DNA from 2 places in the Streptomyces syringium genome. Region 1 is predicted to be linked to the other one. Evidence: predicted binding sites of a transcription regulator. Region 1 holds the regulator's gene; the other holds the start of a gene.
The links. The regulator HspR, encoded in region 1, represses chaperone genes until heat shock. The targets are predictions, from matches to a motif close to TTGAGNNNNNNNNNCTCAA.

Region 1 (5,942 bases):
GTCGCCATCGGCGCGGCCCTCCAGGCCGGTGTCCTCAAGGGCGAGGTCAAGGACGTCCTGCTGCTCGACGTCACCCCGCTGTCGCTTGGTATCGAGACCAAGGGCGGCATCATGACGAAGCTCATCGAGCGCAACACCACGATCCCGACCAAGCGCTCCGAGATCTTCACGACGGCCGAGGACAACCAGCCGTCCGTGCAGATCCAGGTCTACCAGGGCGAGCGCGAGATCGCGGCGTACAACAAGAAGCTCGGCATGTTCGAGCTCACCGGCCTGCCGCCGGCCCCGCGTGGCGTCCCGCAGATCGAGGTCACCTTCGACATCGACGCCAACGGCATCATGCACGTGACCGCGAAGGACCTCGGCACGGGCAAGGAGCAGAAGATGACCGTCACCGGCGGCTCCTCGCTCGCCAAGGACGAGGTCGACCGGATGCGCCAGGAGGCCGAGCAGTACGCGGAGGAGGACCACCGCCGCCGCGAGGCCGCCGAGACCCGCAACCAGGCCGAGCAGCTCGTCTACCAGACCGAGAAGTTCCTCAAGGACAACGAGGAGAAGGTCCCGGGCGAGGTCAAGACCGAGGTCGAGACCGCCGTCGGCGAGCTGAAGGAGAAGCTCAAGGGCGAGGACACGGCCGAGATCCGCACCGCGACCGAGAAGGTCGCCGCGGTCAGCCAGAAGCTCGGCCAGGCCATGTACGCCGACGCCCAGGCCGCGGGCGGCGCCGAGGGTGCCGCCGGTGCCGAGGGCGCCGGCCAGGCCAAGCCCGAGGACGACGTCGTCGACGCCGAGATCGTGGACGACGAGAAGCCCAAGAAGGACGGTGCCGCGTGACGGAGGAGACCCCGGGCTTCGAGGAGAAGCCCGACGTCCCCTCCGACGCCGCAGCCCCCGATGATGCGGCGCAGGCCGCCGGGTCCGCCGACAAGGCGGGCCCGGAGGCCCCGGCTGGGGACGCACCGACCGAAGGACAGGACGCGCAGGCCGCCCAGGAGGGCGCCGACGTGGCCCTGACCGCGCAGCTGGACCAGGCCCGTTCCGCGCTCGCCGAGCGCACCGCGGACCTCCAGCGGCTCCAGGCCGAGTACCAGAACTACCGTCGCCGGGTGGAGCGGGACCGGGTCACGGTCAAGGAGATCGCGGTCGCGAACCTCCTGTCCGAGCTCCTTCCCACGCTCGACGACATCGGCCGCGCCCGTGATCACGGCGAGCTGGTCGGCGGCTTCAAGTCCGTCGCCGAATCGCTGGAGACGGTCGTCGCCAAGATGGGCCTGCAGCAGTTCGGCAAGGAGGGCGAGCCCTTCGACCCGCTGGTGCACGAGGCCTTGATGCACAGCTACGCGCCGGACGTCACCGAGACCACGTGCGTGCAGATCCTGCAGCCGGGGTATCGGATCGGCGAGCGGACGATCCGCCCCGCGCGGGTCGCCGTGGCCGAGCCGCAGCCCGGCGCCCAGAAGGGCGAGGGCGACGAGGACACGGCCGAGGAGAGCGGTGGCCCTGAGAAGGGCTGACGTGCCTGACGTGACGACGGACAGCGGGGACCGGAAGGAGGGACGCCGGGGATGAGCACGAAGGACTTCGTCGAGAAGGACTACTACAAGGTCCTCGGCGTGCCCAAGGACGCCACCGAGGCCGAGATCAAGAAGGCGTACCGGAAGCTCGCCCGCGAGTACCACCCGGACGCCAACAAGGGCGACGCCAAGGCGGAGGACCGCTTCAAGGAGATCTCCGAGGCGAACGACGTCCTCGCGGACCCCAAGCGCCGCAAGGAGTACGACGAGGCCCGCGCCCTGTTCGGCAACGGCGGCTACCGCCCGGGCCCGGGCGGCGCGGGCGGCGGCTCCTTCAACTTCGACCTGGGCGACCTCTTCGGGGGCGCCCAGGGCGGAGCGGGCGCCGGCGGCTTCGGCGGCGGCGGTGGTCTCGGTGATGTCTTCGGCGGCCTCTTCAACCGCGGTGGTTCGGGCACCCGGACCCAGCCGCGGCGCGGTCAGGACATCGAGTCCGAGGTGACGCTCAGCTTCACCGAGGCGGTGGACGGGGCCACGGTCCCGCTGCGGATGTCCTCCTCGGCCGCCTGCAAGGCGTGCTCCGGCACGGGCGACAAGAACGGCACGCCGCGGGTCTGCCCGACCTGCGTCGGCACCGGACAGGTCTCCCACGGCACGGGTGGCGGCTTCTCGCTGACCGACCCCTGCCCCGACTGCAAGGGACGCGGGCTGATCCCCGAGAACCCCTGCGACGTGTGCAAGGGCAGCGGGCGGGCCAAGTCCTCCCGCACCATGCAGGTCCGCATCCCCTCGGGAGTCTCCGACGGGCAGCGGATCCGGCTGCGCGGCAAGGGCGCCCCGGGCGAGCGCGGCGGGCCCAACGGAGACCTGTACGTCGTGGTGCACGTCGGCACGCACCCGGTCTTCGGGCGCAAGGACGACAACCTCACCGTCACCGTGCCGGTCTCCTACGTGGAGGCGACGCTCGGCGGCGAGGTGAAGGTTCCCACCCTCGGGGGCCCTCCGGTCACCCTCAAGCTGCCGGCCGGCACACCCAACGGCCGGACGATGCGCGCCCGTGGCAAGGGCGCGGTGCGCAAGGACGGCACCCGCGGCGACCTGCTGGTCACCGTCGAGGTCGCCGTGCCCAAGGACCTCGACGACAAGGCGCGGGAGGCCCTGGAGGCCTACCGCGACGCGACGGCCGACGAGGACCCGCGGGCGGAGCTGTTCCAGGCCGCGAAGGGAGCATGAGATGGACGGCCGCCGACGACGTTTCGAACCAGCACAGCCGTATCAGCTGACCGACGAGTCGCCGGTCTACGTCATCTCCGTCGCGGCTCAGCTCTCGGGCCTCCACCCGCAGACGCTGCGCCAGTACGACCGTCTCGGCCTGGTCTCCCCGGACCGCACGGCCGGGCGCGGCCGACGCTATTCGGCGCGCGACATCGAGCTGCTGCGCCAGGTGCAGCAGCTCAGCCAGGACGAGGGCATCAACCTGGCGGGCATCAAGCGCATCATCGAGCTGGAGAACCAGGTGGCGGCGCTCAAGGCGCGCGCCGCCGAGCTCCAGGCGATGGTCGAGGGCGCGGCCACGGCCATGCAGCAGCGCGAGGCCGCGGTGCACGCCTCCTACCGCCGTGACCTGGTCCCGTACCAGGACGTGCAGCAGACCAGCGCGCTGGTCGTCTGGCGGCCGCGGCGGCCGGGCTCGGACTAGCGACACCTGCCCGGGACACCGGGCGGACGCGTACGAGGGCCGACGGAACGATCTGTTCCGTCGGCCCTCGCGCGTATCCGGGTGTGTCCGAGGGGGTCAGGCCCGGCCCATGGCCCGGGTGACCGTGATCTCGATGACGACGCGGTCGGGGTTCGGGCTCGGCGTGCGGCCGTAGCGCTCGGCGTAGCGGGCGACGGCGTCGGCGACGACCTCGGGCTCGGTCCGCACCACCGCGCGTCCCTCCAGCGTCGCCCAGCGCCCCCGGTCCAGCTGGCACACGGCGACGTACGCCCCGTCGGGACCGCAGGCCTGGACGTTGCCGACCTTGGTGCTGCTCTTGCGGGTGATGACCCGGGCCACGCCGGCCTCGGGGTCGTACGTGACGCCCACCGGAACGACGTGCGGGGTGCCGTCCGAGCGGTGGGTGGTGAGCGTGCAGAGGTGGTACTCGCGCCAGAAGTCGAGGTACGCGGGGGAGAGGTTCCGGAGGTCGTGGGCCATGCGGGAAGCGTAGTTCGTGGGCCTCAGGCGAAGTCGGCCGTCTCCAGGACGAAGGCGAACGGACCGGGGAGGGCGAGCGGCTTGCCGTAGGCGGTGGAGTGCGCCTGCGCGTAGTCCGCGCCGCCTGTCGCCGACGGGTCACTGTGCAGGGTGACGGTCTCCTGGTCGCGGTCGACGAGGAGATACAGCGGGATCCCGGCGCGGGCGTAGCAGTGGCGCTCGGCGATCCGGTCGCCGTCCGGCTTGGTGCTGGTCACCTCCACCACCATGGCCACCCCGTCGCAGGGCATCCAGGACGGGGCTCCCCGGAACAGACGCAGCGCGCGGGGAGCGAAGGTGGCGTCGGGGATGGCGTGGTTCTTGGGGCACCTGCCCCCGCTGGGCATCAGCAGCCCCTTGTTGCCCGAGCAGTCCATGTCGACGCGCGACTCCCGCAGCACCTGTCGGATGACGGTGCTCAGACAATCCTCGTGTTCGCCATCCGGAGCCGGTGACACGATGATCTCCCCCTCGATGAGCTCGGCTTTGAAGCCTTCAGGGGTCTCCAGGGCCAGAAAGCTCTCCAGGAGGAGCTCTTCCTGCGTGGGCGTCGGCTCGTGTGCCGTGGCCGTCATGCTGCACCCCCTTGCGGTCCGAGGCCAGGGTGGCCCGCCACCGCGTGGGCGGGTGGCGGGCCACCGAGGGTTCACTCGGAAGAGTGTGCGGCGGGCATCAGTTCGCCGGGGGTCGGCTCGCTGTCGGTCCGCTCGGGGTCGGTCCGGGGGTGGGCGGCCGGGTCGGGGCCGGCGTGGGCTTCGCCGTCGGCCCGGGCGTCGGGACGGTGCTCGGGGCCGGGGTGCTGCCCGTCGGTCGACACGTCGGTACGGCCGTCGGTACCGCCGTGGGAACGGCCGTAGGCACTGCGGTCGGTATCGGCGTCGGGCGGGTCGTGGGTGCCACGGTCGGGCCCGTCGTGGGTACGGGCGTCGGGCCCGCCGTCGGGCGGGCCGTGGGTGCCACCGTCGGGCCGGGGGTGGGTATCACCGTCGGGGCGGCCGTCGGGCCCACCGTCGGGTCCGGCCATGTCGTCGCCGACACAGGCATGAACGTCGGGTGCGGAGTCGCCGGTGCCGTCGGGACGGTCGTCGGAGTCGGTCGCGGTGCCGTCGTCGGACCCGCCGTCGGACCCGCCGTCGGCACGGACGTCGGCACCGGCGTCGGCCGGGCCGTCGTCGGGGCGCAGGGGGTCGGGCCGGTGCCCGGGGATGCCGATGCCGTCGGTAGCGACAGGCCCAGGCCCACCGTTGTGGCGAGTGTCAGTAACACCGCGCCGGTGGTCGCGCGGGTGAAGGGGCGGGCCGCCCCCAGGGGTCGGAGCATGGGAAGAGTCCTTGCTGTCCGGTGGTGGCGCAGGGGGTGGGGGGAACGCCTGAGCAAGATCCTGCATCACCGGTGCCGGACGCGGAAGCCCCGGACCGGGCCGACCGGGCGGGCCTTTTCGGACGGGCTGCCTGGCACAATCAAGGTTGAGTGGAATAGGCTCAACTTATTGCACGTTTCCTCAGGCAGGATCGACAGCATCGCACCAAGGAGGAGCCCGAGTCGTGGATGCCGAGCTGACCAACAGGAGCCAGGAGGCGCTCAGCCGCGCCCATGAGCGGGCCGTGACCGCCGGCCACGCGGACATGACGTCCGCGCACCTGCTGCTCGCGCTGCTCGCGGGCGAGGCCAACGAGAACATCATGGACCTGCTCGTCGCCGTCGAGGCCGACGCCGCGGCGTTGCGGTCCGGGGCGGAGCGGCTGCTCGGCGCCCTGCCGAGCGTGCAGGGGGCCACCGTGTCGCCGCCGCAGCCCGACCGTGAGCTGCTGGCCGTCATCGCGGACGCATCGCAGCGCGCCCGCGAGCTGGGCGACGCGTACATCTCCACCGAACACCTGCTCATCGGGCTCGCCGCCAAGGGCGGCCGGACCGGTGAGCTGCTGGCACAGCAGGGCGCCACGGCCAAGAGGCTGCTGGACGCGTTCGAGACCACGAGGGGCGGACAGCGAGTGACGACTCCCGATCCGGAGGGCACGTACAAGGCACTGGAGAAGTTCGGTACGGACTTCACGGCGGCCGCGCGCGAGGGCAAGCTCGACCCGGTCATCGGCCGGGACCAGGAGATCCGCCGCGTGGTCCAGGTGCTCTCGCGCCGGACGAAGAACAACCCGGTGCTCATCGGCGAGCCCGGCGTCGGCAAGACCGCC
Region 2 (5,942 bases), 1.5 Mb from region 1:
GCCTCACGCGCGGCAGCGCGGAGGAGCTGGTGGCGGTGGACGTGGCGGAGGTCCGGCACGGCGTGAACACCCTGCTGCTGCGCACCAGCGAACTCGTACGGGCCGGCGTCCCCGGCCGTAAGAAGAACCACCGGGGGGCCGACCTCATCGGTGCCCGGCTGGGCGGCGCCAACCTCCGCGGTGCCACGCTCCGGGGCGCCTACCTCATCGCGGCCGACCTCAAGAAGGCCGACCTGCGGTCGGCGGACCTGATCGGCGCGGACTTCCGCGACGCCGACCTGTCCGGCGCGGACCTGACCGACAGCCTCTTCCTCACCCAGGCCCAGCTCAACGCGGCCAAGGGCTCCCCCACGACGAAGCTGCCGCCGGCGCTGAACCGTCCGGCGCACTGGTAGGCGCCGCCCGGTCGGATACCCGGTCGGATCAGGGAAGCTCCGGCCGCGTTTGGGGTGTGGCCCGGCTCCATCCCCCGAGGAGCCGGGCCACACCCTCACCACCCCTACGCCGCGGCCACGACCTCCGGCGTCCGGTTCAACGACGTCGCCGCCGTCGCCGGCTCGAGGGCCAGGTCCAGGACCTGGCGGACGTCCGAGACCGGGTGGACGTCGAGCTTGGCGAGGACCTCCGCCGGGACGTCGTCCAGGTCGGCCTCGTTCCGCTTCGGGATGATCACCGTGGTCACCCCCGCCCGGTGCGCGGCCAGCAGCTTCTGCTTGACGCCGCCGATGGGCAGCACGCGGCCCGTCAGTGAGACCTCGCCCGTCATGGCGACGTCCGGGCGGACCCGGCGGCCGGAGAGCAGGGAGGCCAGGGCCGTCGTCATCGTGATGCCCGCGCTCGGGCCGTCCTTGGGGACCGCGCCCGCGGGGACGTGGAGGTGGACGCCGCGCTCCTTGAAGTCACCGACGGGCAGTTCCAGTTCGGCGCCGTGGGAGCGGAGGAAGGACAGGGCGATCTGCGCGGACTCCTTCATCACGTCGCCCAGCTGACCGGTCAGGGTCAGGCCCGCCGCGCCCGTTTCCGGGTCGGCCAGGGACGCCTCCACGAACAGCACGTCGCCGCCCGCGCCGGTCACCGCGAGGCCCGTCGCCACGCCGGGTACGGACGTGCGGCGTTCGGCCGGGTCCTGGGCGGACTCGGGCGTGTGGTGCGGGCGGCCGATCAGGGCGCGCAGATCGTCCGCGCCCAGGGTCAGCGGCAGTTCCCGCTCGCCCAGTTCGTGCTGGGCCGCGACCTTGCGCAGCAGCCGGGCGACCGAGCGCTCCAGGGTGCGCACGCCCGCCTCACGGGTGTACTCGCCCGCGAGCTTGCGCAGGGCGTCGTCCGCCAGCACGACCTCGCCGGGCTCCAGGCCCGCGCGCTCCAGCTGCCGGGGCAGCAGGTGGTCACGGGCGATGGTGACCTTCTCGTCCTCGGTGTAGCCGTCCAGCCGGACCAGTTCCATGCGGTCGAGCAGCGCCTCGGGGATCGCCTCCAGGACGTTCGCCGTCGCCAGGAACACCACGTCCGACAGGTCCAGCTCGACCTCCAGGTAGTGGTCCCGGAAGGTGTGGTTCTGTGCCGGGTCCAGGACCTCCAGGAGGGCCGCCGCCGGGTCGCCGCGGTAGTCGGAGCCGACCTTGTCGATCTCGTCGAGCAGCACGACCGGGTTCATCGAACCGGCCTCCTTGACCGCCCGCACGATCCGGCCGGGCAGCGCGCCCACGTAGGTGCGGCGGTGGCCGCGGATCTCCGCCTCGTCGCGTACGCCGCCGAGGGCGACGCGCACGAACTTGCGGCCCATGGCCCGGGCGACCGATTCTCCGAGGGAGGTCTTTCCGACACCCGGCGGGCCGACGAGCGCGAGCACCGCGCCCCCGCGCCGCCCGCCGACCACGCCGAGTCCCCGGTCGGCGCGCCGCTTGCGCACCGCCAGGTATTCGGTGATCCGCTCCTTCACGTCCGCGAGGCCCGCGTGGTCGGCGTCGAGCACGGCCTTGGCGCCGGCGATGTCGTAGGCGTCTTCCGTGCGCTCGTTCCAGGGGAGTTCGAGCACCGTGTCGAGCCAGGTGCGGATCCAGCTGCCCTCGGGGCTCTGGTCGGAGGCGCGCTCCAGCTTGTCGACCTCCTTGAGGGCCGCCTCGCGGACCGTCGTAGGCAGGTCGGCGGCCTCGACGCGGTCGCGGTAGTCGTCGGACTCGTTCTCCGGGTCGCCGTTGAGCTCGGCCAGCTCCTTGCGGACGGCGTCCAGCTGGCGGCGGAGCAGGAACTCGCGCTGCTGCTTGTCGACGCCCTCCTGGACGTCCTTGGCGATGGACTCGGCGACGTCCTGCTCGGCGAGGTGGTCGCTGAGCCAGCCGACGGCGAGCTTCAGCCGGGCCACCGGGTCGGCGGTCTCCAGCAGCTCGACGCGCTGGGCGACGGTGAGGAAGGGGGAGTAGCCGGAGTTGTCGGCGAGCTGGGCGACGTCGTCGATCTGCTGGACGCGGTCCACGACCTGCCAGGCGCCGCGCTTGCGGAGCCAGCTGGTGGCCAGCGCCTTGTACTCCTTCATCAGCTCGGTGACCGCGCCGGGCAGCGGGTCGGGGGTGATCTCCTCGATCTGGGTGCCTTCGATCCACAGGGCGGCCCCGGGCCCGGTCGTGCCGGCTCCGACGCGGACGCGGCGGACACCGCGGATGAGCGCGCCGGGGTCGCCGTCGGAGAGCCGGCCGACCTGCTCGACGGTGCCGAGCGTGCCGACGCCCGCGTACGTCCCCTCGACGCGGGGCACAAGCAGCACCCGCGGCTTGTTGTCGCCGGTGGCGGCGGCCTGGGCGGCCTCCACCGCGGCCCGTACCTCGGTATCGGTCAGATCGAGCGGCACCACCATGCCGGGCAGCACCACCTCGTCGTCGAGCGGCAGCACGGGCAGGGTGAGCGGTGTGGACGTCGAAGCCATGATCTCCCCTTCGGCAGGCAAGTTGAGTTATACCGACTCAATGCTTCTGATGCCGATGGTGTTCCCCGGGCGTCCTGGGTTTCTGTTCGCTCTGAGCGATCATCTGCGGAAGCTCCCAGGAGAGGCTCACGCCGACGCCGGGAAGGCCCGCCGGTAGTCCGTCGGCGTGACGCCGAAGTGCAGGGTGAAGTGGCGGCGCAGATTGGCCCCGGTGCCCAGCCCGCTCAGCTCGCTGATCCGCTCGACCGGCAGCCCGGTCGACTCCAGCAGCGACTGGGCGCGGGCGAGCCGCTGGGTGAGCAGCCATTGCAGTGGGGTGGTGCCGGTGGCGGCCTGGAGGCGGCGGAAGAAGGTCCGGGGGCTCATCCCGGCGCGCCGGGCCAGGTCGTCGACGGTCAGCGGCCGGTCCAGGTGCGCGGTGGCCCACTGGAGCACGGCCGCGAGGCCCTCGTCGTCGGCGGCGGGGACGGAGAGGTCGACGTACTGCGCCTGGCCGCCGGGCCGGTGCGCGGGGACGACCAGACGGCGGGCCAGCTGGTTGGCGACGTGCGCGCCGAGGTCGCGGCGGACCAGGTGCAGGCACAGGTCGAGCCCGGCGGTGACCCCGGCGCTGGTGAGGACGTCGCCGTCGTCCACATAGAGAACCGAGTCGTCGACGTCGACCTTCGGGTACCGGCGCGCCAGTTCCTCGGTGTGCAGCCAGTGGGCGGTGGCGCGGCGGCCGTCGAGGATCCCGGCGGCGGCGAGCGCGAAGGCGCCGGCGCACAGGGACACCATGCGGGCGCCGCCGTCGGCGGCCCGGCGCAGCGCGGTGAGGAGTTCCGGGGGGAGCTCGCGGCCGCCGTCGACGCAGGCCTCCGGCACCGAGGGGACGATCACGGTGTCCGCGCCGGCCAGCGCGTCCAGCCCGTGCGGGGTGCGCAGCGCGAAGCCGCCCCCGCCGGTCGCGGCCTGCGCCGAGTCCCCTCCGGCCGAGCAGAGCCGCAGGTCGTACCAGGGGTCGGCCAGGTCGTGGTGCGGGATGCCGAAGACCGTGCAGACGACCCCCAGTTCGTACAGGTCCCAGAAGGGGACATCGTCGTCGATCACGGCCACGGCCACGGAACCAGCGCTCATGCCCGGCAGCGTATGGCAGGAATTTTTCGACAGCCGTCAGTTCTGCCACTGTCCGGGCCCGGCGGGCGGTGCGAGCGTGGTCTCACTTGATCGACTTCTGCGACACACGGGGAGAAACAGCATGAGTGTGACCGTTCTCGGCCTGGGTTCGATGGGCACGGCGCTGGCCGACGCCTTTCTGAAGGCCGGTCACCCGACCACCGTCTGGAACCGCTCGGCCGCCAGGGCCGACGCCCTCGTCGCACGGGGAGCCGTCCGCGCGGAGTCGGTGCGCGACGCGGTCACCGCGAGCGAGCTCGTCGTGATCTGCGTGACGACCTACGACGACGTCCACGCCGTCCTCGGCCCCGTCGCGCACGACCTCGCGGGCCGCACCCTCGTCAACCTCACCTCCGGCACGCCCGAGCAGGCCCGGGCCGGGGCCGCGTGGGCGGCGGAGCACGGTGCCGGCTACCTCGACGGGGCGATCATGACGACCCCGCCGGGCATCGGGAGCGCGGAGTTCATGCTGCTCTACAGCGGCTCGCCGACCGCGTTCGCCGCGCACCGGACGACGCTGGCGAGCCTGGGCGACCCCCTGGACCTCGGCGCGGACCCGGGCCTCGCCTCGCTCTACGACACGGCCCTGCTCGGCCTGATGTGGTCGACGCTCAGCGGCTGGCTGCACGGCACGGCGCTGACCGGCTCCGAGCAGGTGCCGGCGCGGGACTTCACGCCGGTGGCGACCCGCTGGCTGACCGCCGTCACCGGGTTCATGAGCACGTACGCGCCGCAGATCGACGCCGGTCACTACCCGGGGGACGACGCCACCTTGGACGTCCATCTCGCGTCGATGGACCACCTCGTCCACGCGAGCGAGGCGGGCGGCCTGGACGTCGGGCTGCCGCTGCTGCTCAAGGCGTTCGTCGCCCGGGCCGTCGCCGCGGGCCACGGCGGCGACAGCTTCGCGCGTCTGGTCGAGGTCGTCCGCGACGGGGGCCGGGCATGAGGGCGCCGGAGACCACCGCGGCGTGGGCCGCTCTCGTCGTCGAGGCGGCCGAGGAGTGCACCGCCGTCCTGGAGGAGGGTGCGGCGAAGGACTGGTCCGTGCCCGCCGGGGACCTGGACTGGTCCTGTCACGCGACGCTCGACCATCTGGCGCTCGGCCTCGTCGGCTACGCGGGGCTGCTCACCGCGCAGCCGGCCGACCGCTACATCGCGCTCTTCGCCTCGCTGGACCCGAAGGCCCCGGTCTCAGCGCGCCTGGAGGGCATCCGCATCGCGGCGGCGCTGCTCGCCGGCACCGTCCGGGGTGCGGGGGCGGGGGACCGCGCCTGGCACCCGTGGGGGCACTCGGACGGGCCCGGCTTCGCCGCCATGGGCGTGGTGGAGACCGTCGTCCACACCCATGACGTGGCGCGGGGCCTCGGGCTCGGCTGGAGCCCGCCCGACGGGCTCTGCGCGCCCGCCGTCCGGCGGCTCTTCCCCGGCGCCCCGGAAGGCCATGCCCCCGGCCGCACCCTCCTGTGGTGCACGGGCCGGGACGTACTGCCGGGGCAGCCACGGCGGGAACAGTGGCAGTGGGACGGCACGGTCCGCTGAGAGCGCGGCACCCCGACCGGCACCCCGACCGGCACCAGCGCTCCTCTGCCCGGCCGCGTCGCGGACCAGCGGCAGGCAGGCCAGCCCGGTCAGCAGGGCGATGGGGTGCCCCCAACTGGCGAGGGGGTCGACGAGTTCGATCAGGTCCTGGGCGCACATCGCCCCCGCCACACCGAGCAGGGGCCACTTCCACCTCGGCCGCAGCAGCCCGGACAGCGCGCCGATGCACGCCATCAGCCCGAAGCTGATGCCGTAGTCCAGGCGGTGCATCGAGGCCGCGGGCAGCCGGCCGACGGCGACGGCGCCCGCCACCGGAAGCTCGGTC

Region 2: the regulator HspR is predicted to act here: its motif matches at 2,943-2,961, upstream of lon (endopeptidase La).

The regions. Positions count from the first base shown of each region.
Region 1 is NZ_JAGIOH010000001.1:3,729,929-3,735,870, reverse strand. It holds gene dnaK (molecular chaperone DnaK) at 1-834, shown strand, start outside; gene grpE (nucleotide exchange factor GrpE) at 831-1,514, shown strand; gene dnaJ (molecular chaperone DnaJ) at 1,566-2,747, shown strand; gene JO379_RS16450 (heat shock protein transcriptional repressor HspR) at 2,749-3,213, shown strand; gene JO379_RS16445 (pyridoxamine 5'-phosphate oxidase family protein) at 3,310-3,714, opposite strand; gene JO379_RS16440 (Uma2 family endonuclease) at 3,738-4,328, opposite strand; gene JO379_RS33705 (hypothetical protein) at 4,400-4,777, opposite strand; gene clpB (ATP-dependent chaperone ClpB) at 5,298-5,942, shown strand, end outside.
Region 2 is NZ_JAGIOH010000001.1:5,187,875-5,193,816, reverse strand. It holds gene JO379_RS23285 (pentapeptide repeat-containing protein) at 1-395, shown strand, start outside; gene lon (endopeptidase La) at 500-2,920, opposite strand; gene JO379_RS23275 (GlxA family transcriptional regulator) at 3,047-4,036, opposite strand; gene JO379_RS23270 (NAD(P)-dependent oxidoreductase) at 4,158-5,024, shown strand; gene JO379_RS33975 (rhomboid-like protein) at 5,270-5,942, opposite strand, start outside.